DNA from 4 places in the Halomonas sp. SCS19 genome. Region 4 is predicted to be linked to each of the others. Evidence: predicted binding sites of a transcription regulator. Region 4 holds the regulator's gene; each other region holds the start of a gene.
The links. Region 4 encodes FNR, which switches genes on or off when oxygen is low (the NO sensors DNR and NnrR bind a similar motif). Its sites were predicted from a motif close to TTGATNTANATCAA; they were not measured.

Region 1: the regulator FNR is predicted to act here: its motif matches at 2,249-2,262, upstream of ccoM (cytochrome c oxidase subunit CcoM).
Region 2: the regulator FNR is predicted to act here: its motif matches at 5,145-5,158, upstream of NFH97_RS17570 (nitrate/nitrite transporter).
Region 3: the regulator FNR is predicted to act here: its motif matches at 3,670-3,683, upstream of ubiT (ubiquinone anaerobic biosynthesis accessory factor UbiT).

Annotation. Positions count from the first base shown of each region.
Region 1 is NZ_JAMSHN010000001.1:89,146-96,257, reverse strand. It holds gene NFH97_RS00370 (AmpG family muropeptide MFS transporter) at 1-799, opposite strand, end outside; gene rfaH (transcription/translation regulatory transformer protein RfaH) at 1,015-1,557, shown strand; gene NFH97_RS00360 (FKBP-type peptidyl-prolyl cis-trans isomerase) at 1,580-2,086, shown strand; gene ccoM (cytochrome c oxidase subunit CcoM) at 2,325-2,438, shown strand; gene NFH97_RS00350 (proline--tRNA ligase) at 2,608-4,329, opposite strand; gene NFH97_RS00345 (hypothetical protein) at 4,635-5,120, shown strand; gene NFH97_RS00340 (benzoate/H(+) symporter BenE family transporter) at 5,255-6,466, opposite strand; gene NFH97_RS00335 (helix-turn-helix domain-containing protein) at 6,725-7,112, shown strand, end outside.
Region 2 is NZ_JAMSHN010000001.1:4,059,551-4,066,662, forward strand. It holds gene NFH97_RS17565 (nitrate reductase subunit alpha) at 1-2,133, opposite strand, end outside; gene NFH97_RS17570 (nitrate/nitrite transporter) at 2,216-4,927, opposite strand; gene NFH97_RS17575 (histidine kinase) at 5,177-7,018, shown strand; gene narL (two-component system response regulator NarL) at 7,111-7,112, shown strand, end outside.
Region 3 is NZ_JAMSHN010000001.1:2,287,171-2,294,282, reverse strand. It holds gene NFH97_RS09925 (CoA-acylating methylmalonate-semialdehyde dehydrogenase) at 1-671, shown strand, start outside; gene ubiU (ubiquinone anaerobic biosynthesis protein UbiU) at 1,042-2,037, shown strand; gene NFH97_RS09915 (U32 family peptidase) at 2,049-2,966, shown strand; gene ubiT (ubiquinone anaerobic biosynthesis accessory factor UbiT) at 3,043-3,603, opposite strand; gene NFH97_RS09905 (hypothetical protein) at 3,839-4,027, shown strand; gene NFH97_RS09900 (hypothetical protein) at 4,024-4,935, shown strand; gene NFH97_RS09895 (ribonucleoside-diphosphate reductase) at 5,086-5,862, opposite strand; gene NFH97_RS09890 (adenosylcobalamin-dependent ribonucleoside-diphosphate reductase) at 5,968-7,112, opposite strand, start outside.
Region 4 is NZ_JAMSHN010000001.1:1,181,081-1,188,192, reverse strand. It holds gene NFH97_RS04970 (sodium:solute symporter family protein) at 1-138, shown strand, start outside; gene NFH97_RS04965 (DUF294 nucleotidyltransferase-like domain-containing protein) at 241-2,064, shown strand; gene NFH97_RS04960 (3'-5' exonuclease) at 2,061-2,753, shown strand; gene NFH97_RS04955 (hypothetical protein) at 2,849-3,088, shown strand; gene ttcA (tRNA 2-thiocytidine(32) synthetase TtcA) at 3,476-4,435, shown strand; gene fnr (fumarate/nitrate reduction transcriptional regulator Fnr) at 4,596-5,336, opposite strand; gene NFH97_RS04940 (sulfite exporter TauE/SafE family protein) at 5,491-6,177, opposite strand; gene ccoS (cbb3-type cytochrome oxidase assembly protein CcoS) at 6,174-6,404, opposite strand; gene NFH97_RS04930 (heavy metal translocating P-type ATPase) at 6,401-7,112, opposite strand, start outside.

The sequences.
Region 1 (7,112 bases), 1.1 Mb from region 4:
AAAGTCCCAGTGCGCCCAGTCCGAAGCGGCCGAAGAAGTCGAGAAAGGGGCAGACCACGGAGCCGATCAACCAGGCGCCGGTGCGCCGGACCCATGCGGGCCGGCCGCGGCTGGCGCGCAGGAAGGCGCGCACCCGGGGCTCCTTGGCCAGGCGACTGGCCAGCGGTTGGCGCGGCGGCTCGGGGCGCAGCAGTACGGTGATCATGCCCACCGCCGTCAGTGCCGCCATGCACTGGTAGGACACCTGCCAGGAGAAGGCCGACGCCAGATACAGCGCCCCTGCACCGGCCATGATCAGGCCGCCGCGATAGCCGATGATGTAGGTGGACGCCATCGCCGCCTGGACCTCGTCCTCGGCCGACTCGATACGAAAGGCGTCGATGGCGATGTCCTGGGTAGCCGAGCCGAAGGCCACCATCAGCGCAAACAGCGCCACCGCGCCGAGCTGGGAGGCCGGGTCGAGTGACGAAAGGCCCAGCAGGCCGCCCATGATCAGCGCCTGGCCGGCAAGCATCCAGCTGCGCCGCTGGCCCAGCAGGCGGGTCAGCAGCGGCAGGCGGAAGGCGTCCACCACCGGTGCCCAGAAGAACTTTATCGAGTACAGCAGTCCAATCCACGAGAAGAAACCGATGGCGGCAACCTCGACCCCGCTGGTACGCAGCCAGGTGGTCAGGGTGGAGAACACCAGCAGAAAGGGAAGGCCCGCAGAAAAGCCCAGAAACAGCATGGCCAGCACGGGTAGTCGCAGGTAGACGCGCAGGGCGTCGACCCAGGGATGCTGGCCGGACGAGGTGGGCATGGATAGCCTCCTTGCAGTTGGTCGGCCACAGGCCGCCTTCCGAATGGTAAAATGCGCGCAACATCTCGGTGCGGCTCGACGAATTGTTGCAAAGCCGCAGGGGCGATACCAGCGGTGATCATCAAGGGCCGTCGGCAACGCACCGGGAACCGCGTCAATGACAGGCGATACTGCCGGCTTGGTGGCTGGTGGTGGTTGAGTCTGGAAGGAGTCACATGAGTCACAGCAATATCGAGGCGGGCCTGGGGGGCGATGCCACCCCGCGCTGGTACGTGGTCCAGTGCAAGGGCGGAGAGTCGTTCCGGGCCGCCGAGCATCTGGCCAACCAGGGATACGAGCTCTTTCATCCGGTGCTGGAGGTGCAGAAGAAGCGCCGCAACAAGCTGACCTGGGTCGAGGAGCCGCTGTTCCCCTACTATCTGTTTCTGCGGCTCGACCAGGTCGAGAGCAACTGGCGCCCGATTCGCTCGACCCGCGGAGTGTTGAAGATCGTGACCTTCGGGCTGTCGATGCCGGTGCCGGTCAGTGATGAGCTGATCGACCTGCTGCGCCAGCACGGCGAAGCCAAGGACGACGATCCTGGCCAGCTTTACTTCCGGGCCGGAGAGTCGGTGGAGATCACCGACGGACCCTTCAAGGACCTCAAGGCGGTGTTCGAGAGCCACAAGGGCGAAGAGCGGGCGATCGTGCTGCTCAACATGCTGCATCGCCAGCAGCGCCTGGAAATGCCCGTCGCCGCGCTCAAGCGCCAGGACTGATGTCGACCCCAAGGAGCCCGAGATGAGAATTTCTCCCCAGTGTGTGGTGCGTCTGCACTATGTCCTGAGCAACCAGCAGGGCGACGTCCTGGACGATTCCTGGAAGCGCGATGAGCCGCTGGAGTATCTGCACGGTCACGGCAACCTGATGGAAGGCCTCGAGCGCGCCCTGGTCGACGCCGAGGTCGGCAGCCGCCTCAGCGTCACCCTGTCCCCGGCCGAGGCCTATGGCCTGCGCGACGAGTCGCTGGTGCGCGAGGTGGGGCGCCAGGCCTTTCCCGGCACCGATCTGCGCCCCGGCATGTGCTTCCAGACTCCCGGCGATGCCGGCCCGCAGATCGTCAGCGTGGTGGAGGTCAAGGGGGACAGCGTGGTGGTGGACACCAACCACCCCCTGGCCGGGGAGACCCTGTCGTATCGCCTCGAGGTGCTCGAAATTCGCCAGGCCACCCGCGCCGAACTGGCCAAGGGGCACCCGCTGCCGCCCGGCACCGAGGCCTCCGAGGTGGAGGACCGCAAGGTCCTCTAGGGCTTGCCTGAAAAGTGCCTGTGCTCGTCGACGTTTCGCACAAGGCCCGGTAGCGGTACCTGGAGGCGCTTTCGCTGAAAGGGTGCCACAGACGACGAAAAAGCCGCCTGTTGTAGGCGGCTTTTTCGTAAGAAATGGCGGGCCGATGTCTCATGGCGTCCCTTGACGCAGGTCAGCACAATTCTGGGGCCGACCGGGTACCATGAATTCATCGACACAGAGACAGGAGGGCAGCGCCATGTACGTCGACAACGCCGTCATTTTCGGGCTGGGTGCCGTCGCTCTCTCTGTGGCCTTCATGGCCGGCTGGATCGCTTTTATCATCCGCGACGCTCACCGTCGCAAGCGATAGCCGTCAACCAGCGTCAGGGGAGGGGGAGTCATCCCCCTTTTTCAACCGACCCTTCGGGGTCGGTTTTTTTTTTGGTTCTTTGCACCTGAGCGCACCTGAACTCGCATGAATTTCTCTGGACCCGCCTGCCAGGCGCGCCGCGACAAGCCGCGGCGCGCCAGGCGGGGCCTTAAAGGGCGATGCGCTGCTTGAGGAACTCGACGATCTCGTCGGCGGGCACCATGGTGGCCTCGCTGTCACGGCGACCCTTGTACTCGAGCTCACCCTTGTCGAGGCTGCGATCGCCCACCACCAGCCGATGGGGCAGGCCCATCAGTTCCTGATCGGCGAAGCGCACGCCGGGACGCAGATCACGATCATCCAGCAGCACGTCGAAGCCGGCGGCGCTGAGTTCGTCGTGCAGGCGCTCGCTGGTCTCGCGCACGCGCTGGGACTTGTGGGCGTTCATCGGCACGATGGCGATATGGAAGGGGGCGATGGCGTCGGGCCAGATGATCCCGCCCTGGTCGTGGTTCTGCTCGATGGCCGAGGCCACCACGCGGGTGATGCCGATGCCGTAGCAGCCCATCCAGGGGTGAACCGCCTTGCCTTCGTCGCCCAGTACGGTGGCGTTCATCGCCTCGCTGTACTTGCGACCGAGCTGGAACACGTGGCCTACCTCGATGCCGCGCTTGATCGACAGCACGCCCTTGCCGTCGGGTGACGGGTCACCCTCGACCACGTTACGCAGGTCGGCGACCTTGGGCAGGGCCACGTCGCGCTCCCAGTTGATGCCGAAGTAGTGCTTGCCGTCGACGTTGGCACCGGCGCCGAAGTCGCTCATCAGCGCCACGCTGCGATCGATGACGATCGGCATCTCGAGCCCCACCGGGCCCAGCGAGCCGGGGCCGGCGCCCACGGCGGCGCGGATCTCTTCTTCGCTGGCCATGGTCAGCGGCGTCGCCACCTCCTCGAGGTGCTCGGCCTTGACCTCGTTGAGTTCATGATCACCGCGCACCAGCAGCGCCACCAGGCCGCCCTCGTGGCCGTGCACCATCAGGGTCTTGATGGTCTTCTCGATGGGCAGGCCGTGCTGCTCGACCAGGGTGGCGATGGTCTTGGCATTGGGGGTGTCGACCAGCCTCAGCTCCTCGGCGGGCTCGGCGCGGCGGGCATCGCTGTCCAGGGGCGCAGGCAGGGCCTCGGCCTTTTCCATGTTGGCGGCGTAGTCGGACTCGGTGGAGAAGACGATATCGTCCTCGCCGGAGTCGGCCAGTACGTGGAATTCGTGGGAGCCGGTACCGCCGATGGAGCCGTTGTCGGCGATCACCGGACGGAAGTCGAGACCCAGGCGAGTGAAGATGCGCACGTAGGCGTCGTACATCTTCTGGTAGGTGTCCTTGAGCGAGGCCTCGTCCAGGTGGAAGGAGTAGGCGTCCTTCATGATGAACTCACGCGAGCGCATGACCCCGAAGCGCGGACGGATCTCGTCACGGAACTTGGTCTGGATCTGGTAGAAGTTGGCCGGCAGCTGCTTGTAGCTGGCGATCTCCTTGCGTACCAGGTCGGTGATCACCTCTTCGTGGGTCGGGCCGACGCAGTAGTCACGCTGGTGTCGATCCTTCAGGCGCAGCAGTTCCGGACCGTACTGCTCCCAGCGGCCGGACTCCTGCCACAGCTCGGCCGGCTGCACCGCCGGCATCAGCAGCTCCTGGGCGCCGGCACGGTCCATCTCCTCGCGCACGATACGCTCCACCTTGCGCAGGGTGCGAAGGCCCAGCGGCAGCCAGGTGTACAGGCCGGAGGTGAGGCGGCGAATCATGCCCGCGCGCAGCATCAGCTGGTGGCTGATGACCTCGGCGTCGGCAGGAGTTTCCTTCAGGGTACTGATCAGAAGTTCGGTGGCGCGCATGGGTCCGCAGGTTCCTTCACATCGAGTCTGGTAAGCGCTGGAGGCGAGCAGGGCAGCGGGCTGTCCCGTCGATGGCCGTCGAGGGGCATCCTCGGCGACTCGCATCCGGCCATGAAAGTGACGTGCATTGTACGGGGAAGGTGTCATGCCGGCAAAAGCAACCGCCACCGTTGGTGGCGACAAGGAGCGAAGGGTGGCGAACGTGGTAGGATGCGCATGAGTTTTATCATGCTGGGCAGCGGTCGAGTCGTTGTCGGCACCGCTTTCCGTCATTTATGCCAGATTACTGCAAGAGGAAGTTGTTCATGCTGCGTCCGCCCCGTCTGCTTACCGGCCTGGTGCTTGCCACCACCCTGACCTCGCTCGTCGGCTGCGGCACCGTCTTTCACCCTGAACGCAAGGGGCAGATCAGTGGTCGCATCGACCCGGTGGTGGCGGTGGCCAACGGCGTCGGCCTGCTGTTCTTTATCGTGCCCGGGGTGATCGCCTACGCGGTGGACTTCTCCAACGGCACCATCTACCTGCCGGGTACGGGCTCCGCCAGCGTCGATTCTCTGCCCATGGGCGAGGGACGCGATCTGGCGAGCCTCGAGCGGCTGGTCAGCGAACGTGTCGGTACCGAGGTCAAGCTGAGCGACGAGCTGGTGCGTGTCGAGCAGGTCGAGAGCCTGGATGAGGCCCTGGCCATGGTGCGCATGGCCAGTGACGAGGCGACCCACGCTGGCCGTGGTTTGCCAGCCCGTGCCTTGCCAGCCAGTACCTCGCCCGACAGCGTGTCGCTGGACGGCTGAGATCGATCACGCCGGGTGCGCGCGCAGCACCCGGCGGCTGCTCCTGTGGTTCTTCCCTTGTCTTGTGATTCTTCCATCGCCGCCTGAGCGGCCGCCCCCGCAGCATCCTTCCCGCAATCTCTACCGCCCCCGACTCAGCGCCTGCGCTGCAGTCTCAGCACGATCAGCCCCGCCACCAGGCCCCAGAAGGCCGAGCCGATGCCCGCCAGGGTCAATGGCGATGCGGTGATGGCGAAGGTGACCAGCACCGCGTCCAGGTTGTCGCCGTCGCTGAAGGCGGTACGTAGCGCACCGCCCAGGGTGGCCATCAGCGCAAGTCCCGCCACCACCGCGATCATGGCGCTGGGCAGGGCGTCGAACAACGACGCCACCGTCGCCCCCAGGGCGCCCAGCAGCAGATAGCCCATTCCCGCCGCAATGCCGGCGGTGTAGCGTCGCCCAGGCTCGCGGTGGGCCTCTTCGCCAAGGCAGGGGGCCGCGCTGATCGCCGCCATGTTGACGCCGTGGCCACCGAAGGGTGCCATCAGCAGCGACGCCAGGCCGGTGGCCCCCAGGCTTGCCGCCACCGGCGGCGTAAAGCCCGCGCTTCTGACCATGGCGAACCCCGGCAGGTTCTGGGTGGTCAGGGTGACCGCGAACAGCGGTATGCCGATACCCAGGCACACCACAGGATCGAAGGCCGGGGTCACCCAGGCGGGACGGGTCAGACTCACGGCAACACCCGCCAGACTCAAGTCGCCGCGGCCCAGGCACAGCGCCACCCCCGCGGCCAGGACCGTGACGATGGCCAGGCGTGGCGCCAGGCGGCGGCACAGCATCCATACACCCAGCAGAGCCAGCGGCAGCCAGGGGTCCGTCTGCACGGTGGTGAAGACTTCCAGCACGAAGGGCAACAGGATGCCGGCCAGCATGGCCGAGGCGATCGACGCCGGCACCACCGCCATGATGCGCTCGACCAGGCCGCTGGCGGCGACGGCGAGCATCAGCAGCGATGACAGCAGGAAGGCACCGACGGCCTGGTCGAAGGGCACGCCGGGCAACTGGGTCACCAGCAACGCCGCCCCGGGCGTCGACCAGGCGGTCAGCAGCGGCATGCGATAGCGCCAGGACAGCCCCAGCGATGTCACACCCATGCCGATGCCCAGGGCCCACATCCAGGAGCCGATCTGGGCCTGATCGATAGCGGCGGCCTGGGCCGCCTGGAAGATGATCGCGGCGGAACTGGCGTAGCCGATCAAGACCGCGGCGAACCCGGCGGCCAGCGTGGAGGGATGAAGGTCGTCGAGCATCTTCGGGCGATGCGTCTGGCCAGCCTTGGCGGCCAGTGAACTTGGCGAAGCTTTCATGAGACGGTCCAGAAAAAGCCAGGGGAAACCGCGGAGCGGGTACATTGGTGTTTGTGCGTTATAACGTCCAAGGCTAGTAGTGGACGTTATAACGCACAAGCATGCTGAAGTGAGAGAAGAGAGAAGAGACGAGGAACAAGAGAAGAGGAACAAGAGGCAGGAGTCGTGGCGCGTGAGGTGTGGTGTGCAGACCGCAAGCGACGGCGGGCCAGGGGCGTAAACCTTGCGTATACTGGGCCGACCTTTCTGGAGGCCGCCATGCAGGATATTGCCGACCATATCGCCACCACCCTGAAGGGACTGCGCCAGGCTCAGGGCTGGAGTCTCGAGCGTGCCGCTCGCGAAACCGGCGTCAGCAAGGCCATGCTCGGCCAGATCGAGCGTGGCGAGTCGAGTCCCACCGTCGCCACGCTATGGCGCATCGCCAGCGGCTTTCGGGTCAGCTTCTCGTCGCTGTTCGGGAGCCCGACACGGGCCATGGACGGCCCTCTGGAAGAACGGCGCGTGAGCATCGACGATTCGGTATGGGGCAGGGACAGCGCCGGCATGCGCGCCAAGCTGCTGTTTCCCTACGATCCCATGCTGGGTTTCGAGATGTTCGAGATCGAGCTGGCTGAAGGTGCCGAGAGCGCTTCGAGTCCCCATG
Region 2 (7,112 bases), 2.9 Mb from region 4:
GTTGTCCGGGTCCTCGGCGGCGAAGCCAAGACGGCCCTGCTTGAGCTGGCTGACCACGTAGTCGGCGGTGGACATGCCGGCCTCGGCAGCGGGGCCTGCCAGGCGCAGCGGGTTGACCCCGAGCTGCGGCGCCGACGGCAGCCAGCCCATGCGCTCGGCGCGCACATTGAAGTCGATCAGGCTGCCGTCGTACTTGTCGGCCTTGGCCAGCGGCGACAGCAGTTCCTTGACCTCGAGCTTCTCGTAGCGCCACTGGCTCGAGTGGTTGTAGAAGAAAGAGGTGCCGTTCATGTGGCGCGGCGGACGCTGCCAGTCCAGGCCGAAGGCCAGCGGGGTCCAGCCGGTCTGGGGACGCAGCTTTTCCTGGCCCACATAGTGGGACCAGCCGCCGCCAGACTGACCGATACAGCCGCACAGCACCAGCATGTTGATCAGGCCACGGTAGTTCATGTCCATGTGGTACCAGTGGTTCATCCCGGCACCGACGATGATCATGGACCGACCCTGGGTCTTGTCGGCGTTGTGGGCGAACTCGCGGGCGATGCGAATACACTGGTTGGCGGGCACGCCGGTGATCTTTTCCTGCCACGCCGGGGTATAGGGGCGCAGCTGGTCCAGTGCGGTGGCGCCGTCGTCCTCGCCTTCGCCGCCGAGGCCACGGTCGATACCGTAGTTGGCGCACATCAGGTCGAACACGGTGACCGCCAGCACTTCCTTGCCATCGGCCAGGGTCAGCTTCTTGGCCGGCAGGCAGTGGTGCAGCACCTCGTTGCCTTCGACGTGGTCGAAGTGCTCGTGGGCGATGCCACCGAAATAGGGGAAGGCCACCTTGGCGACGCTGTCGTGGGCGTCGGCCAGCGACAGTCGCAGGTCGATCTCCTGGCCGTCGGCGTCCAGTGACTCAAGGCTCCACTTGCCCTTTTCGTCGTCGCCGTTCTCGCCCCAGCGGAAGCCGATGGAACCGCGCGGCACCACCAGCTGGTCACGGGTCTCGTCCCAGGCGACGGTCTTCCACTCGGGGTTGTTGTCCTGGCCGAGCGAGGCGTCGAAGTCGGCCGCACGGAGCTGCTTGCCCGGGGCGTAGGTGCCGTCCTCGCGGGGCTCCAGCGCCACCAGGAAGGGCATGTCGGTGTAGCGCTTGACGTAGTCGGTGAAGTAGACGCTGGGCGAGGCGAGGTGGAATTCCTTCAGGATGACGTGGCCCATGGCCATGGCCAGGGCGGCGTCGGTGCCCTGCTTGGCGGACAGCCATTCGTCGGTGAGCTTCGAGACCTCGGCGTAGTCCGGGGTGATCGACACCGTCTTGGTGCCCTTGTAGCGCACCTCGGTGAAGAAGTGGGCGTCCGGGGTACGCGTCTGCGGCACGTTGGAGCCCCAGGCGATGATGTAGCCGGAGTTGTACCAGTCGGCGGATTCCGGCACGTCGGTCTGCTCGCCCCAGGTCTGGGGGGAGGCCGGCGGCAGGTCGCAGTACCAGTCATAGAACGACAGGCAGACACCGCCGATCAGCGACAGGTAGCGGGCGCCGGCGGCGTAGGAGACCATCGACATGGCCGGGATCGGCGAGAAGCCGATGATGCGGTCGGGGCCGTAGGTCTTGGCGGTGTAGACGTTGGCCGCCGCGATCAGGGTCTGCGCCTCGTCCCAGTCGGCGCGGACGAAGCCGCCCATGCCGCGGGCACGCTTGTACTGATTGGCCAGGACCGGGTCCTCGACGATGGAGGCCCAGGCATCCACCGGGTCGGCGTGCTTGTCCAGCGCGCGTCGCCACAGGCTGACCAGCTCCTGGCGAATCAGCGGGTACTTGAGGCGGTTGGCACTGTACAGGTACCAGGAGTAGCTGGCGCCACGTGGGCAACCGCGGGGCTCGTGGTTGGGCAGATCGGCGCGGGTACGCGGATAGTCGGTCTGCTGGGTTTCCCAGGTGACCAGGCCATTCTTGACGTAGATCTTCCAGCTGCACGAGCCGGTGCAGTTCACCCCGTGGGTGGAGCGCACGATCTTGTCGTGCTGCCAGCGGGCGCGATAGCCGTCTTCCCAGTCACGTGTCTCTTCGCGGGTTTCGCCGTGTCCGTCGGCGAATTCCGGAGGACGTTTGGTCAGGTATCTCAGGCGATCGAGAAAATGACTCATGGAGGTCTCCTCAAAGGCCCCCCGAAGGGGGCCTGGCTAGGCGGTCCTTGCGGACTCGAATGTCACGGTCTTGACGGGAACGTCAGTGCTGGGTCTGGGCCGCACCGGCGCTTGGCTTGCGGGTGGGACCCGCATCCAGGTTCAGTTCGATCTCCGCGCCCTTGCGGCTGTAGTAGAACCAGGTCAGGGCGGTGCAGAACACGTAGAACACGATGAAGCCGATCAGTGCCGCTTCGGCACCGCCGGTCAGCGAGATCGAGGTACCGAAGGACTTCGGAATCAGGAAGGCGCCGTAGGCGGCGATGGCCGAGGTGAAGCCGATGGTGGCAGCGGATTCGCGCTCGGCGTGGACCAGCTGCTCGGCGGCGGTCAGGTTCGGCATCAGCCGCGGCACTTCCTTGCGGAAGATCGACGGGATCATCTGGAAGGTGCTGGCATTGCCGACGCCGGTGGCGAAGAACAGCAGCATGAAGGAGGCGAAGAAGCCGTAGAAGGCGATCGACATGTCCTTGTTCATCAGGAAGAACAGCACGCCGATCACGCCGCCGATCATGGTCAGGAAGGTCCAGAAGGTGACCCGGGCACCACCGAAGCGGTCGGCCAGTCCACCGGTCCAGGCACGACTCAGGGCGCCGACGAACGGGCCGAGGAAGGCGTACTGGAGGGCATCGATGGCCGGGAACTGGGTCTTGGTCAACAGCGGGAAGCCGGCGGAGAAGCCGATGAAGCTGCCAAAGGTGCCGGTGTAGAGGATGCACATCAGCCAGTTGTGCTTGCGCTTGAAGATGACCGACTGCTCCTTGAAGGAGGACTTGGCGCTGGCGATGTCATTCATGCCGAACCAGGCGGCGACGGTGGCGATGACGATGAACGGCACCCACACGAAGCCGGCGTTCTGCAGCCACAGAAGATCAGTGTCGGACATCGGCTGGCCACTGCCGGTGAACATCACGAAGCTGCCGGTGGAGATGACCACGGGCACCAGGAACTGCATCACCGACACGCCGAGGTTGCCGAGGCCGGCGTTCATGGCCAGGGCCTTGCCCTTCTCACGCTTGGGATAGAAGAAGGCGATGTTGGCCATGGAGGACGCAAAGTTGCCGCCACCGAAGCCACACAGCAGGGCGATGATCGCCATCACCAGGTAGGGCGTTTCGGGATTCTGGACGGCGAAGCCGATCCACAGGGCAGGCAGCAGCAGCGAGGCGGTGGAAATCGCGGTGAAGCGACGGCCGCCGAAGATCGGTACGGTAAAGCTGTAGAAGATCCGCAGGGTGGCACCGGAAAGACCCGGCAGGGCCGCCAGCCAGAACAGCTGGTTCGGGCTGTACTCGAAGCCTACCTGGGGAAGCTTGGCCACGACCATGGACCACACCATCCAGATGCAGAAGGCCAGCAGCAGACAGGGGATGGAGATCCACAGGTTACGCGTGGCGATCTTGCGACCGGTGGACTGCCAGAAGGACTCGTCCTCGGGGCGCCAGTCCTCGAGCACGAAACGGCTCGGGGTGGACAGCTCGGGCAGGTCGGTGGACTCGCAGCGATCGCGGGCCTCGATACGCTCGGCCTTGCGGATGGCGAAGTGCATCCACATGAGCGCGGCGGCAACCACGACGAACATCAGCATGAAGCAGCTCTGCCAGATGCCGATGACATCATTGAGCATGCCGAAGGTCAGCGGCAGGAAGAAGCCGCCGAGGCCACCGACCATGCCGACGGCGCCACCGACCAGGCCGACGCTCTTGGGATAGTAGACCGGGATGTGCTTGTACACGGCGGCCTTGCCCAGCGACATGAAGAAGCCCAGCACCATGGTCAACAGGATGAAGCCGACCAGCGGCATGGCGAAGGTGAACTCGACCGGACCACGGACGCCATCGACGACGTACTGGGTGGGCGGATAGCTCAGCAGGAAGGTGCAGATGACCGAGGCCAGGAAGGTCCAGTACATCACGCGACGGGCGCCGTAGCGGTCGGACATCCAACCGCCGAGAATACGGAACAGCGAGGCCGGGATGGTGTACAGCGCCGCCACGATACCCGCCGCTGACAGGCTCAGGCCGTAGACCTCGATCAGGTAGTGGGGCAGCCAAAGGGCGAGGGCGACGAAGCCACCGAAGACGAAGAAGTAGTAGAGCGAGAAGCGCCACACGCGCAGGTCGGCCAGGGGCGCGAACTGCTCGGACAGCGGCAGGCGCACGGCATTGCGCGACTGATTCTGGGGGTCTTCCTTGGCCAGCAGGATAAAGGCCACGCCCATGATCGCCATGATGGTGGCGTAGACCAGGGCGGTGCTTTTCCAGCCCATTGCCATCAGCAGGAAGGGCGCGCCGAAGTTGGTGACGGCGGCACCGACGTTACCGGCCCCGAAGATGCCCAGCGCCGTACCCTGGCGTTCCTTCTCGAACCAGGCCGAGGTGTAGGCCACGCCGACGATGAAGGAGCCACCGGCAAGGCCGATACCCAGTGCGCCGACCAGCAGCATCACGTAGCTGTTGGCGAAGGTCAGCAGGTAGACACAGGTAGCGGTGACCAGCATGAGCAGACCGAAGACCCAGCGGCCCCCGAAGCGGTCAGTCAGTACACCGAGAAAGAGTCGGCTGATCGAACCCGTCAGCACGGGAGTGGCCATCAGCAGGCCAAGTTGGGTGTCGGAGAGCGCGAAGTCCTCCTTGATCTGGATACCGAGAATCGAGAACAGGGTCCAGACGGCGAAGCAGAGAGTGAAGGCGAGTGTGGATAGGCCTAGCGCTCTGTTCTGCTGACGCCGGGGTACGGTGTCATGTTGGAGCATGTGCTTTCCTCTTTAGGGGTGCCGGTTCGGCCCCTAAACCTTGCTACAATGTATCTGTATGGCACTTGATTGTGGTCAAGAGAATTGCGTGCTATATCCAGCGCATTTGCTTAATTACCTCCATGGAGGTATCCGGGTGTTTTTGAGGTGTTCGTCACGTATTATCTGCCCTCTCAGATGGATGCGACATTCCGGAAATTTCTAGATGATGAAACCCTTGATCTGGGTCAAAAAGGGAAGGTGTAGTAGATGAACGGCGCCTTTTACCTGCGCCGATCACTGATGCTGCGCATGCTGGTCGCCATGGCGGCGATATCCTGTCTGGCCCTGGTCAGCCTGCTGGGCTCCATCGTCATCGCAAAGAGCGCGGGAGGTTACGCCGACGCCATCAACCAGGCGGGCTCGCTGCGAATGCAGGCCTATCGACTGCTGGCGACGTCGGAGTTGCTGCCGGCGGATCACCCCAGGCGACGCTGGCAGCACGAACAGATGGAGGCCACGCTGGCTGCCGGGGCGATCATCGCGCTGATTCCGGTGGACGCCGATGATCCGCTCAGAGAGGCCTACGACAGGGTGGTGGAGTGCTGGCACGAAACCCTGCGTCCCAACACGGTGGATTTCGAAGGTGGTGACGTCTTTCGGCTGGATGACAAGGTCGCCGAGTTCGTCGACAAGGTCGATATTCTGGTGGGAAGGCTTCAAGAATATGCCGAGTCAAAGGTCGTATTTCTTGAGGTTTTTCAGGGGGCATCGCTCGCCGTTCTCGTGATCTTTATGGTGATGGTTGTCTATCGAATAGTCTGCGGTGTCATGCCGCCATTTCGTGACCTTATTCGTGTTGTAAATGGCGTAATGGTCGGTGACTTTTCGGGGAGAACCATCTACCGAGGTAACGACGAGTTAGGCTTGTTATCCAGAACAATCAACAAGATGAATGCCAGCCTGTCGGAAATGTACGGTCAGCTGGAAAAGCGTGTCGCGGCGAAGACCCATGAACTGAAGCGCAGCAATGATGCGTTGCGTATGCTTTATCTGACCGCGCGGCGTCTCAATGGGGTTACTCCGCTGACCCGGGAAGAGCTCGAGGAAGTGCTGCGCCAGCTTGAGGCGGTGACCGACGAAGGCCCCTTCGAGCTGCGCCTGTCCATGGGAGGCAATGGCAAGGATATTGTCAGACTCAGCTCTCGCCCCGGCGCGGAAAGCGCTTTCGTTCAGGAACCATCGCGCGGGCGTGAAATATCAGACAAGGCGGCTGCCGGACTGTATGCCAACGGCAATGAATACGCGGTCAGGGTGCGCGAAGCGGGTCGGGATTTTGGCGAGTTGCGTGTCCATCAGCCTCCCGGCCATATGCTTGCCCAGTGGAAGATCGAGCTGGTGGAGACGGTGGCCGGGCTGATTGCCGCGGCCTTGTCGCTGTCCGAGAAAGCCGACGAGCAGCGTCGGCTGGCGCTGATGGATGAGCGCGCGGTGATTGCGCGAGAGCTTCACGACTCGCTGGCTCAGTCGCTGTCCTACCTGAAGATCCAGGTCACCCGTCTACAGATGCAGCTCGATCAGCAACGCCACGAGCAGGTGGCGCAGGTGGTCGCGGAACTCCGGCACGGTCTCAATTCGTCCTACCGCCAGCTCAGGGAGCTGCTCAACACCTTTCGTCTGCGCATCCATGAGTCGGGTCTGGAAGCGGCGTTGGAGGAAACGGTGCTGGAGTACTCCAAGCGGGGCGACTTCGAGCTGACCCTGAAAGGCCAGTGGAGCGGGCTGTCGCTGACCCCCAACGAGGAAATTCATGTGCTGCAGATCGTGCGAGAGTCGCTGTCCAACGTGGCCCGCCATGCACGTGCTCGGCACTGCACCATCAGCCTCGCCGTCGACGACACGGGGCACTATCAACTTTCGGTCACGGACGACGGTGTAGGCATCGGACCGCAATCGGATCCTTCCATGTCCCACGGGATGGCGATCATGGAGGAGCGGGCACGAAGCCTGAGTGGAAAGCTCACGGTCAGGGGCATCAAGCCCTGCGGCACCGTGGTGACCGTCCGCTTTCTGCCGCGTCTGTTGGCGCAGTTACCTGTGGCGTCCGAGTGATGGGCTTTCACGGGCGCGAGGTCGCGACGACGTGGCCTGCTGAACGTGTTGCCCGGCAGCGGGTCGGGTGAAACCACTCTGGAGATAGCACTAT
Region 3 (7,112 bases), 1.1 Mb from region 4:
GCGAGCGCTGCATGGCGATCTCGGTGGCGGTGTGCGTCGGCGATGACACCGCCGACCGCCTGATCGAGGCCATGGGCCCCAAGATCGCCGCGCTGAAGATCGGCCCCGGCACCGACAAGGGCCTGGACATGGGCGCCCTGGTCACCGCCCAGCATCGCGACAAGGTGCTCGGCTATATCGAGAAGGGCGTGCAGGAAGGGGCCACCCTGGTGGCCGACGGCCGCGACCTGGTGGTCCCGGGCCACGAGAACGGCTTCTTCGTCGGCGGCTGCCTGTTCGACCGGGTCACCCCGGAGATGACCATCTACCGCGAGGAGATCTTCGGCCCGGTGCTGTGCGTGGTGCGTGTCGACAGCCTCGACGAGGCCATCGCCCTGACCAACGCCCACGAGTACGGCAACGGCACCTGCCTGTTCACCCGTGACGGCGAGGCGGCGCGTCGCTTCACCGACGCCATCGAGGTCGGCATGGTGGGTATCAACGTGCCGCTGCCGGTGCCGGTGGCCAGCCACAGCTTCGGCGGCTGGAAGCGTTCGCTGTTCGGCGACCTGCACGCCTACGGCCCTGACGCTGTGCGCTTCTACACCCGTCGCAAGGCGGTGTCACAGCGCTGGCCCTCGCCCTTCGAGACCACCCAGGCGGAGTTCCACTTCCCCTCCGGCGGTCAGTAGGCTCCGGCAAGAAGACCACGGGCCCTGCGGGGCCCGTTTTCGTTTACCACAGCGAGCGAGCCGCTGATCCACCACTGACAGGCGACTTATACACCGCTGCCCACAGCCCCTGCACCGCCTGCCCACCGCTTTTCACAAGGTGCCACACAGGGTTATCCACAGAACGACTCACAAGCTCATCGCCACCTTTATCTGCACGCCTGACCCGCAAGTCGGATTCCCACCATCGCCAGGTTGTCCACACCCGGCCCCGGTGCAGCGCGTCATCCCTTCGCTCCATCCCTCACTTCATTGGCGGACACTGATACGCATCAAGCCGGCGGTGTCCGCGTGGGGCTAGCATGGCGCCTCTCTTCGCTCGGAGATCGACATGGAACTGGTCTGTCCCGCGGGTAGCCTGCCCGCTTTGAAGCGCGCCGTGGACGAGGGCGCCAACGCGGTCTACTTCGGCTTTCAGAACGCCACCAACGCCCGCCAGTTCGCCGGGCTGAACTTCACCGACAAGCGCGCCCGGGAAGGTATCGACTACGCCCACGCCCGGGGCTGCCGGGTGTTCTGCGCGATCAATACCTACCCGCAGCAGTCGAGCCTGGCCCAGTGGCGCGCGGCGGTGGACCAGGCGGCTTCGCTTCAGGTCGACGCCCTGATCCTGGCCGATCCGGGCCTTTTGGCCTACGCCGCCGAACGCCACCCGGACATCCCCCGCCACCTGTCGGTGCAAGGCTCCGCCACCAGCCACGAGGCGCTGGCCTTCTACCACCGCGAGTTCGGCATCCGCCGTGCGGTGCTGCCCAGGGTGCTGTCGATCCACCAGGTGCGCGACCTGGCCCGCCACAGCCCGGTGGAGCTCGAGGTGTTCGCCTTCGGCAGCCTGTGCATCATGGCCGAGGGCCGCTGCTATCTGTCGTCCTACCTGACCGGCGAGTCGCCCAACACCCACGGCGTGTGCTCGCCGGCGGCCCACGTGCGCTGGGAAGAGACCGCCAGCGGACGCGAATCGCGCCTGAACGGCGTCTTGATCGATCGCTACCGCGCCGACGAACAGGCCGGCTACCCGACCCTGTGCAAGGGACGCTTCAACGTCGAGGGCGACGTCGGCCACGCCATCGAGGCGCCGACCAGCCTCAGCACCCTGGACCTGCTGCCCCAGCTGGCGGCGCTGGGCATCAAGGCGATCAAGATCGAGGGTCGTCAGCGCAGTCCGGCCTATGTGGCCAGCGTCACCCGCGTGTGGCGCCAGGCACTGGACCATCTGGACCGGGCCGGCGACGACTATCGCCCCCAGGCCGACTGGAGCGCCGCCCTGGCGCCGCTGGCCGAAGGCTCCACCCATACTCTCGGCGCCTACGAGCGCGACTGGAAATGACAGGAGGCGAGATGACCGCTGCTTCACTGGAATTGAGCCTTGGCCCGGTGTCCTTCTACTGGACCCGCGAGCGCTACTTCGCCTTCTATGAACAGGCCTGCCACTGGCCGCTGGCCAGCGTCACCCTAGGCGAGACCGTGTGCTCCCGGCGGCGCGACATGAAGCTCGCCGACTGGCTGGAGATCGGCCACCAGCTGGCCGCCGCCGGCAAGCAGGTGATCCTCGGTTCGCAGACCCTGATCGAGTCCAACGCCGACCTGCGCGACCTGACCAGGCTGTGCGACAACGGCGACTTCCTGGTCGAGGCCAACGACATGAGCGCGGTGCACCGGCTGTCCGAGGCGGGCCTGCCCTTCGTCGGCGGCCCGGCGCTCAACCTCTACAATGTGCCGACCCTGGAGATCCTCAAGCGCGCCGGCATGTTCCGCTTCGTCGCCCCGGTGGAGTTGCCCGGCGCCGACCTGGCCCGGCTGCTGTCTGACGCCCGCGAGGCGGGGCTGGCGCTGGACTGCGAGGTGCTGGCCTACGGCCACCTGCCGCTGGCCTGGTCGTCGCGCTGCTTTACCGCGCGTCACCATCAGCACCCCAAGGATCGCTGCCAGTTCGTCTGCCAGGACTATCCGGAAGGGCTGTCGCTGACCACCCAGGACGACAGCCGTCGACTGTTCACCCTGAACGGTATCCAGACCCTGTCCGGGGCCTGTCAGGACCTGCGCCACGAGCTTGCCGAGATGGCCACAATGGGCGTCACCACGGCCCGGCTAAGTCCGCGTTCAGAGGGGATGGATGAGGTGGTGGCGGACTTCGACCTGGCCCGCCAGGGACGCTACCCGGCGCCCTCGCCGCTGGCGCTGGTCGACGCCGAGCTGTGCAACGGCTACTGGCACGGCCAGGCAGGGATGGATCTGGCGCCGGTGCTGGAAGACTGAAAGCCCCTTCCCTCCCACGCCACCTCACTCAGGAGGCCGGTTCGCCGGCCTCCTCCGCTACCCGTCAGCAAGGAGCCTAGGCCTGGCGGGGCAGCCAGCGCTGCAGCTGCCCCAGCACCTCGAGCAGGTAGGGATGCAGCAGTTCCATTTCCTGGCCATCCAGCAGGTTCTTCACCGTCAGCCCCAGTTCGGTATCACCCTCCAGGCACAGCCGGCGCTGGAAGAACAGGCTGTCCGGGTCCTCCTCACGGCTGGCCAGGCAGGCGAACTCGCGCCAGCCCCCCGCCACCTTCACCTCCCAGGGCGCGTCGGTGACCTGCAGGCGCCCGTGCGTAAGCGTCAGGGTGACCGCCAGCGCCAGATCGTCGATGGACAGACATACACGGCGCCCTTCAAGCACGTCGAACTCACCGTCGGCCAGCGGCTCTGCCAGGGTGCGGTTGAGCCAGGGCTCGAGACTCGTGCGCAACAGCGGCAGGGGCAGCGGGCCGAGACGGCGCATCAGTGACAGATGCAGACGATGGGGCACCCGGGTCAAGGCGCCGGACGTCAACGACGACGACAGCGAAGGAAGGGTGGGCAAGGCAGGAAGGGCAAGAGAAGGCAACGACAGCGAGCCGAGCGGTGACAGCGACATGACGGGTTCCTGGTCAAGCGGCACGACGCCGCCGGGTCATGCTAGCGATCCCGTCGCCCTCGGTTCATGACGCCCATCAAGCCCTCTGGCGTAGCGCTCGTTGAACGCTCTGACACAGCCGAATGCCGGGGTCGAAATGGGAACTCTGCTACACTGCGGACATCATAGGGTTCGGCCCCTTGGCTTCACCCAGGTTCCGCAGAGCATCAAGTTCACAAGCGGAAAAGGAGCAACGATGTCCATCGAAACCAGCTTCGAAGGCTACCTCAAGGCCAAAGAGGGTGGCCACCTGCGTAGCATGAAGATATCGCATCGCGGCGCCGTCTCCGTGGACAGCGCCGAGCTGGTGCGGTCGCGCAAGGTCAAGAGCAACGTCAGAGCCCTTCGCCGCAGCCTCGATCGCAGGGACAGCAAGCCGGAATGAGCGGCATCAAGCTGCTGCCACCTTTCGTCCTGCTGGTGGCCGGCTTTCTGCTATGCCATTCGATCCCTTCCTGGCGACGCTACGTCATTCGTGCCAACGGACAACAGCTGACATTGCGCAGCGCCATCGCCGGCTTTGGGGCCGCCCTCCCGGTCTTCGCTGTGCTCTACCTCCTGCACGCTTTCTCTGCCCCCTCCGCTTCTCCTTACGCCAACCCAGACACCCAAGGCGAGCCCTTCGGCGAGCCCTTCCTTCAGACGTCGCTGGTTACCCTTACCATTGCGATCATCTGCCTGGCGTTTACGAAACTGGTGGCCTGGTACTATGCCTTCTATCTGGGCCAATCCCGTCTGCGCCAGCGCCTGGCCGGGTTTGCGCGTCGCAGCGTCGGGGCTAGTGTCTATCACCGACTGCAACGAGCAGCACAGTGGTGCCACTGGCAGAGCTATCGCTTCACCGTCCACGCCATGCGCAAGCTGATAGAGGGTGACCATGCCGAAACCCTCTACCTTGGCAGCCTGCTTGGCACCGGCAGCGGCCTCTGCATGTTCGTGCTGGATTCTCGCAAGGTGATCATCGGCAACGTGACTGGCATGCCCGAACCCTCGGCGCCCAAGGAGGAAAGCCAGATACGTGTGTTGCCCTACTTCACCGGGCACCTGTGCGAAGCCCATCTCCAGTTGCATATCACCACCGACTACACGCCCTACCTGGACGCCCAGAGTCGGGGCGAGGCCCACCGCGACTACGCCTTTGACATCGTGCTGGCCGCCCACAAGACCAGCTACGTCCGGGAGTTCGACATCCGTTTTTTCCGCAGCCGGTTCATCAACCACCACTGCCCCTGCGGCCACCCCGTCTACAACATCACCCGCTCCGGCCAGGCTCAGCCGCCTGGGGCGTCATAGCGCCTGCTGTCACGACGCTGGCTGAACGACACCCCCCTCCAGACACAACGATGGGCCCCGAAGGGCCCATCGTTGTGACGCTGGCCTATTCGCGCGCCAGCCGTGCTTTCTAGCCACGTATTCTAGTCGTGCTTTCCAACCAAACGTCGACTAGCCACACTTCGACCAGCCGCAGCCGGCGTAGCAGGTGGGGCAGCCGTCCATCATGATCAGCTCGCCGCGACACTCGGGGCAGTTGCCGACCACTGCGGGGCCGGCGCCTTCGGCGGCGGACTCGGCAGGCTTGCCGTCCAGCGGCTCGACCGCGCCGCTCGGGGTCTCGTCCTCGACCTCGGCGGGGTACCAGCCGTGGCCGGAGGCCTGGCGCCGGGCGTAGCGGCTGACCAGGTCCTCCACCGGCACCTGGTTACCGTCGATGTCGAGAAAGCCGCGACGGTAGAGGATCTGCTGGATCGACCAGGCGATGGCGGCGACCTCGGAGTCGTGGAACATCGGCTTGTTCCAGCGGTTCATGCCGCAGCGCACCAGGCCCTTGTCCCAGGCTACCTTGCGCAGATCCGCCACCGCCTGGGTGACGTAGCCGCCGCGGGCGGCCAGCGACAGGCTGCGCATGGTGGCGGTGATCCACTGGTGCTCGCTGGACAGCTGGCCGGAGGGGAAGAAGAACTCCACCGGGCGCTCGATGATAACGCGCTGGCCGTTGAGCACGCCTTCCACCGGCATGAAGGACACCAGCAGGTAGACCTTCTTGCGGCCTTCGGCGCCGACGTAGGAGATCTTCTCGGACACCGCCTCCAGCGTTCCCTCGGGGCGCGAGGGGATGCGCATGGTCAGCGGGTTTTCCTCGGGCAGCGGGGCCGGCGCGGGGGCGGCCTCTTCGCTCTTGACGCGGTAGCCCACGATCTTGGAATTGATTTCGACAGCCATCAGCGGGCTCCTCCAGAAAGATGATGCGGGCGTGACACGCTCACGACCCAGGCATGATATTGCGGCTCGCCGACTGGCAGGCAGGCTGGCTCGCCGCTGGACCGATTACCACTTGCCATAGGTCCCCTCCTTCAAGCCGTCGTAGAGGTTGGCGGCGTTGTGTTCCTCGCCGTCGTAGATCACCGTCTCGTCGCCCTTGAGTTCGAGGGTCTCGCCGTTCTCCAGCTCGAAGATATAGGTGGTGTTCTTGAGGTCATCCTCGCGCACCAGCACGCCCTGGAAGGCCTCCGGGTTGAAGCGGAAGGTGGTGCAGCCCTTGAGGCGGCTCTGGTAGGCGTCCAGGTACAGGTCCTTGAACGCCTCGAAGGCAAAGTCGGTGGGCACGTTGACGGTCTTGGAGATCGCCGAGTCGACCCAGGCCTGGGCCGCGGCCTGCACCGCCACGTGCTGCTTGGGGGTCACCGCGTCGGCGGTGATGAAGTACTCGGGCAGGTCGCTTTCCACCGCGTCGGCGTGCATGAAGTGACGGTAAGCGGCAAGCTCGAAGGACACCACCTCGACCTGCTCCTTGGTCTTCTTGCCGGCCTGGATCACGTTACGGAAGTAGCGATGGGAGAACGACGGCTCGATACCATTGGAGGCGTTGTTGCCCAGCGACAGGCTGATCGTCCCGGTGGGGGCGATCGACGAGTGGTGGGTGAAGCGCGCGCCGTGCTCTGCCAGCTCCGCCACCAGCTGCGGCTCGACCTCTGCGATCTTCTGCATATAGCGGCTGTAGCGCGCGTGCAGGATGCGCCCGGGCACCTTGTCGCCGACCTCATAGCCGTCGCGGCCGAGCTCGGGACGCTCGCGCAGCATCTTCGGCGTCAGCTCGAACTCCTGCTCGAGGATCGGGGCCATGCCCTTCTCGCGGGACAGCTCCAGCGCCTGCTTCCAGCCCTCCACGGCCAGCACTCGGCTGACTTCCTCGGTGAAGCCCAGCGACTCGGCCGAGCCGTAGGGCATCTTGAGCATGGTCATGGTCGAGCCGAGGCCGAGGAAACCCATGCCGTGGCGGCGCTTGGCCTCGATCTCGCGACGCTGGCCGGACAGCGGCAGGCCGCTGATCTCGACCACGTTGTCGAGCATGCGGGTGAAGATCGCCACCACCTCGCGGTACTTGTCCCAGTCGAAGCGCGGCTTGTCGCCGAACGGATCGATCACGAAGCGGGTCAGGTTGACCGACCCCAGCAGGCAGGCGCCCTCCGGCG
Region 4 (7,112 bases):
GGTACCCTCGGCATGATCCTCCACTTCGTTGTGGCCTTCGTGGTCTCGCGGGCAACCGCGGCACCGCCGGAGCACATCCAGGAACTGGTGGAGAACGTGCGTGTGCCGAGAGGCGCGGGTGAGGCCCACGCTCACTAGAGCGGGCCATCAGGCAGGGGCGTCGGACCACCATCCGCCGCTCCCTGCCAGACGACAACACTCCCCGACCCCGGCCTCGCCGGGGTCGGTCATGGAGCAGACATGATCGACATCGACTTCACTCATCCACCGTTTTCATTGCTCGACGAGGCCGAGCGCGAGCGGGTCCTGGGCGGGCTGGATATCGCCTACTACGGGCGGGATGACGTGATCCTCGATGCAGGGCAGTCCGGCGAGTTCGTCTTTGTGATCCACAAGGGCGAAGTCGCCGAACTGGACCCGGCCGAGGGCCCCGCCGGGGGGCGCATCGGCCACTACACCGGGGGCGATCTGTTCGGTGCCATCAGCGTGATCAACGGCCAGAGCCGTTACCGCTTCGTCGCCGAAGAAGAAAGCCTGTGTTACCTGATGCCGCACACCTTGTTTCTGTCGCTGTGCGAGAACAACGCCGCCTTCTCGGACTACTTTCACCAGCGCCTGATCAGCAAGACGCGCTTGCTGGCCGAACGTCGCGCCGAGGGCGGCGTCACCCTGGCCGGATTCATGCTCGCCCGGGTGAACGAGTGCATGCGTGAGCCGCTCAAGGTCGGCTCGACGACATGCATTCGCGACGCCGTGCTGACCCTCAAGGACAAGGGCGCCGACAGCCTGCTGGTCGAGACGCCCGACGGTCCTGGCATGCTGACCAAGACCGACCTGCTCGAGGCCCTGGTGCTGGAGGGGTGCGACGGTGATGCCGAGGTCGGTGGTATCGCTCATCTGTCGCTGGTGACGGTGGATGAAAGCCAGTACCTGTTCGAGGCACTGATCGAGATGACCCGCCACAAGGTGGCCAGGGTGGTGGTGCTTCAGGGCCAGCGGCTGATCGGTGTCGTGGAGCTGACCGATGTGCTCAGCTTCTTTTCCAGCCGCAGCTACGTGGTCAGCCTGCAGGTCGAGCAGGCGACGACCCTGGCCTCGCTCAGCGAAGCAAGTCAGCGTGCGCCGGAGCTGGTCGAGGCGCTGATGGCCCAAGGGGTACGCATGCGCTTCGCCATGGGCATGCTGTCGGCGCTCAATGGGCGCATCATCAGCAAGGCCTGGCACTTCTCGATGCCGGCCCCTCAGCGCGAGCGCGCCTGTCTGCTGGTGCTCGGCAGCGAAGGGCGCGGCGAGCAGATCCTGAAGACCGACCAGGACAATGCGCTGATCCTGGCCGATGACCAGCAGTGGGACGAGCTCAGCGCAGATACCGCGCGGTTCACCAGCGTGCTCGACGATCTGGGCTATCCGCGCTGCCCGGGCAACATCATGGTCTCCAACCCCCAGTGGGTCGGCACCCTTGCGCAATGGCGCGCGCGCATCCGTCGCTGGGTCAGCGAACCCGACGGAGAAAGCCTGATGCGTCTGGCGGTGCTTGCCGACGCCTCGGGGGTGGCCGGTGACTTTGCCCTGGTGGACCGACTCCACGACGTGCTGATCGAAGAAACACGGGGCAATGAACTGTTGCTGACCCATCTGGCGAGGGGAGTGTTGCGGTTCTCGACGCCCTTGACCCTGTTTGGAACGCTGAAGAAGCCCGAGCACGGCGTCGACATCAAGAAGGGTGGCATCTTTCCCATCGTCCACGGTGTTCGCACCATGGCGCTGGAGTGCGGGCTGCGCGAGACCTCGACCCACGACCGGCTGGCGGCGCTGGCGTCACTCGGGCGCATCGAGCGAGTGGTGGCGGAGGATCTCGGCGAGGCGTTGTCGCTGTTCTGTGAGCTTCGGCTTCGGGCGCAGCTGGCCTACCGGCGCGACGATGCCCGGGCCACGGACGCCCCGGACAGGGTGGTGGTGCAGTCGCTCAATTCGCTGGAGCGGGACTTGCTGCGCGAGGCGCTGCACCTGGTCAAGGAGTTCAAGGCCAGCCTGTCCCACCGCTATCACCTGGAGTATGCATGAGTGTCGAGGCAGCCCCCCAGGGCAAGCTGCCTTGGCGTCAATGGTTTCGCTTGGGAGAGTACCCGATGCTGAGAGCGATCAGGCGTGTGGCCGACAGGCGTCGGCAGGCCGATGGCGATTTCGCCTGGCTGTTCAATCCCTATACCGGCGACGAGCTGGTGTCCCTGGACTGCGAAACCACCGGCCTGGATACCCGTCATGCGGAGCTGGTGTCCATCGCTGCGGTGCGCATTCGTGACGATCGCGTCTTGACCAGCGAGTCGCTGGACCTGCGGCTCGCGCGTCCTGCCAGTCTGAGTGGTGACTCCATCTGTATCCATCGCCTGCGTGGGGTCGACCTGGAAGGCGGCCTCGAGGTGCGCGAGGCCTTGACGACGCTGCTGGAATTTATCGGCAATCGCCCATTGGTCGGCTGGTGTATCGACTTCGACCTGGCCATGCTGGATCGCTACCTGAAGGCGGAGTTTGGCTTCTCGCTGCCCAACGCCACCATCGACGTGGCCCAGCAGTACCGCAAGCGGCTGCGCCGAAGTCACCCGGAAATCGAGGTGCAGCCGACCTTTGAACAATTGGCAGAGCGACTTGGAGTCCCGATCATGGGACGCCATACGGCCCTGGGCGACGCCGTCACCACGGCGCTGATGCATCTGCGCCTGGAAAGCGGGGCACTCACGGCGCCATCGCGCTGACCCGTTGCCGTCATCCGCGCTGACCCGTTGCCGTCATCCGCGCTGACCCGGTGCCACCCGCACCGGCAACCATTCACCTGCAAGGAGATCCTGTCATGAGTCTGCACGCCATGTTGACCCTTCTCGAGCCCACGCTGCTGGCGCTGGGCCTGGTCTCGGTGCTGGTGGCCTACCTCCAGTACTATCGCCGTACCCGGGACCTGTGGGGCATGGTCAAGTTCTGGGAGAAGCGACTGACCCTGACCGTGCGCGAGTTTGGCTGGCAACGTGCCGGCATCCTGCTGCTGTTGCTGGGCGTGGTGGTGCGCTATCTGCTGGCGCTGAACGTCGTCTAGGGCTTGTCTGAAAAGTGCCCGCGCTCGGTAATACGGCGTTAAAAATCGGATCAACATGCTCATTTACACCCCGTAAACTGCGCTTTCTCACCGATTTTTGCCTTGTCTAACCTTCGCTCGTCGACTTTTCGGACAGCGCCTAGGGCCTGGCTGACAGGCACTTGCGTTCTTCGACTTGCCGGACCAGACCAGACCAGACCAGGCCACGACGCGCAAGGGCGCCACTACGGCGGTGTCGTCCCTGGCGGTTTCCGATGTGCCGCCGACGAAAAGCCCCCCCCCCTTATTGTCCTCGCCGGGGTAAGCGGTCGCTGACCTCTTCGCCACTAAAGCGTCCGGATGGTAGACTGGCGCCTCTTTCATTTTCAGCCGTGATGTCCCGCTCCCATGTCGCCACAGTCCGCCTCCGCCACCCTGTTCGATCCCCGTACCCCCGAGGATGACCATCTCTCGATCGATGCCGGCGACAGCCCGGCCGACCCTGCTGCGGATGGCGACCAGACGGAAGCTCACGTTCAGGCCAAGGCACGGCGTGAGTTCAACAAGCTGCAGAAGCGCCTGCGCCGCCAGGCCGGCAACGCCATCATCGACTACGGCATGATCCAGGAAGGCGACAAGATCATGGTGTGTCTGTCTGGTGGCAAGGACAGCTACACCATGCTCGAGATCCTGCGCAGCCTTCAGCGCAACGCGCCGGTCAACTTCTCGCTGGTGGCGGTGAATCTGGATCAGAAGCAGCCGGGCTTTCCGGAGCATGTGCTGCCGAACTATCTGGACAGTATCGGCGTGGACTACCACATCCTCGAGCGCGACACCTATTCGGTGGTGAAGGAGAAGACGCCGGAGGGCAAGACCACCTGCGCGCTCTGCTCACGCCTGCGGCGCGGCTCTCTCTATGGCTTCGCCGAGGAGATCGGGGCGACCAAGATCGCCCTGGGCCACCACCGCGAGGACATTCTCGAGACGCTGTTTCTGAACATGTTCTTCGGTGGCAGCCTCAAGGCGATGCCACCCAAGCTGCTCTCCGACGACGGCAAGAACATCGTCATCCGCCCGCTGGCGTACTGCCGCGAGGCCGATATCCAGGCCTACAGCGAGGCGATGGAGTTCCCGATCATCCCGTGCAACCTGTGTGGTTCCCAGCCCAACCTGCAGCGCCAGGTGGTCAAGGAGATGCTGGCCGAGTGGGAGGTCAAGCATCCCGGGCGCCTCGAGAGCATGTTCAAGGCGGTGACCAATGTGGCGCCGTCGCAGCTGGCGGATCGGCAACTGTTCGACTTCGAGGGGCTGGAGGCCGTGCAGGCCGAACGCCAGGCCCGGCGCATCGACGTGGTGGATGCCGACTGATCTCGCCAGCAGCGAATGTGCAGGACGCCATGACAGCAAAAGAGGCCGCATCTCCGGATGCGGCCTCTTTTTTGTCACACGCCATCTATTACGCTTTGCTTTCCAGATCCTGGATACAGGGCCCTGCCGGCCAGGCCCGGCACGCTGCTGCCAGATCCGCTCAGGTAACTTCGGTGTCGGCCAGGGTCGACAGCGCGGTCAGGTCGAGGATATTGACCTCACGTCCCGATACCGCCACCAGATCCTGCTGCTGGAAACGCCCGAGGATACGGCTGACCGTTTCCACCGCCAGCCCCAGGTGATTGCCGATGTCGGCGCGGGACATGGACAGGCGGAAGCTGAACGGTGAATAGCCGCGGCGGCGGAAGCGATCCGACAGGCCGAGGAAGAAGCAGGCCAGGCGCTGATCAGCGGTCTTGCGTGACAGCAGCTGCATCATCCGGCGGTCCTCTCGCAGCTCCTTGCTCAGGGTGCGAAACAGCTGGGCACGCAGCTCCGGCAGGGTCTGGGTCAGCGCATCGAGGCGGTCGAAGGGAATCTCGCACACCGTGGTGGTCTCCAGCGCCACCACGCTGCCGGGATAGCGGCCGTCGTCGATGCCATCCAGCCCAACCAGTTCACTGGGCAGGAAGAAGTTGGTCAACTGAGCTTCGCCGCTGCCTTCGGTGGTGATCTGCTTGAGACTCCCCGACCGGACCGCGAAGACGCTGGTGAAGCGATCTCCCTGCTCGACCAATCGTGTGCCTTTCTTGATCGGCGGGTGACGACGGATGATGGAATCGAAGCGCTCGAGGTCGGCGGTCTCCAGCGACAGCGGAAGGCACAAGGAACTCAGGCTGCAGGACTCACAGCGAGTCTCATGCAGCATGGGACGCCGCCGATCTTGGGCCGTAGGACTCATTCGCAGCTCCTGTGGATCTGGGATCGATATTGACTGGGCCATGGGGAGAACAGACGTCGCCCGTACAGCACGTTGATGGCACTATTCTACACCCTCAGATCAGCTAAAAGTGGCGTCTACCTCTTTAGGATTAATAACTTAGAGGTAGGATGCGTCATTGATGCAGCCCAGTCCAAAGTTGCCAGACGGCAAAGGCGATGATCATGCCAGCGGCGACAAGGCGTGTTGCCCGATGCGCCAGCAGGGCCTGCATTTGTCTGGCGGCGAGGCCCGTCACCACCAGCGCCGGAAGCGTGCCAAGACCGAAGCTCGCCATCAGCAGTGCGCCCTCGAGGGGTTCGGCCCGTGCCAGGCTCCAGGCCAGCATCGAGTACACCAGGCCACAGGGCAGCCAGCCCCAGATGGCGCCCAGCGCCACCGCCTGGGGCAGACGCACCACCGGCAACAGGCGTCTGCCTGCGGGTTCCAGGTACCTCCAGAGGTGACGTCCCAGTGCCTCGACGTGACGCAGGCCTTTCCATAGATCGGCAATGTAAAGCGCCATCAGGATCAACATCAGGCTGGCGACGATCTGCATCAGGCCACGCAGAGTCGGCGAAAGGCCGATCACCGAACCCAGGGTGGCAACCAGAGCGCCCGCCACACAGTAGCTGGTGATACGACCTACATTGTAGCCGAGCACCAGAGAGCCCACCCGCCAAGGTTGACGCATGCTGGGGGGGATGGCAAAGGTCAGAGCGCTCATGATGCCGCCGCACATGCCAATACAGTGTGCACCACCAAGCAGACCAAACACGAAGGCCGCCATCATGGGAGGCAGCTCGAGGCCGGTAGGATTCACTCAGGCCCTCTGGACGATGGATCACGATCGGATGTCTGCGCAGGCGTTTCGGACGAGGAAGCGCCGTCATCGGCATTGCGAGTGTCGTCTTCATCTTCGAACAGGATGCGATAGGCGGGGCCTTCGAGGTCCTCGAACTGGTCGTTGCGCACCGCCCAGAAGAAGGCCCAGACCGCCAGGCCCAGCAGGATCAACGACAAGGGTATCAACAGGTAAAGGATGCTCATGGGCCGGGGCTAGCGGTGACGGGTGAAGGCGTCGCGGTCGGCCTGGTGCGTCCGCGCCGCAGACGCAGGGCATTGCCGATGACCAGCAACGAGCTGAGTGACATGCCGATGGCGGCAAGCCATGGGGGCACGAAGCCCAGCGCCGCTGCGGGCAGCGCCACGACATTGTAGAGCACCGACCAGGACAGATTCTGGCGAATGATGCGACGGGTCTGGCGGGCCACCTCGATGGCTTCGACGATACCCGTGAGCGGTTCGCCCAGCAATACCAGATCGGCGCGGGTGCGGGTGAGGTCGCTGGCCCCGGCCATGGCGATGGCAAGGTCGGCGCCGGCCAGTACCGGCACGTCATTGATGCCATCACCGACCATGGCCACCTTTTCGCCCTGTGCCTGCCGCGCCTTCAAGTGCCCAAGCTTGTCCTCCGGGGTGGCCTCGCCACGCCACTGACCGACGCCCAGCGTGCGGGCCAGCTGGCCAACGTTGACGGCGCGGTCGCCCGACAGGATCTCGATGGCAAGCCCTCGCTGGGCGAGGGCGGCGAGGGTCTCGGCGGCGTCGTCACGGGGCTGATCGTCGAGCTTGAACCAGGCCTGGGGCTTGCCTTCGCTGGCCAGCAGCAACCAAAGCCCTGCGCCAGGGAGCTCAGGAACGGGTTGGCCCAGGCAGGCAAAGTGCGGCTGGCCCAGTCGCCAGCGCCGGCCGTCG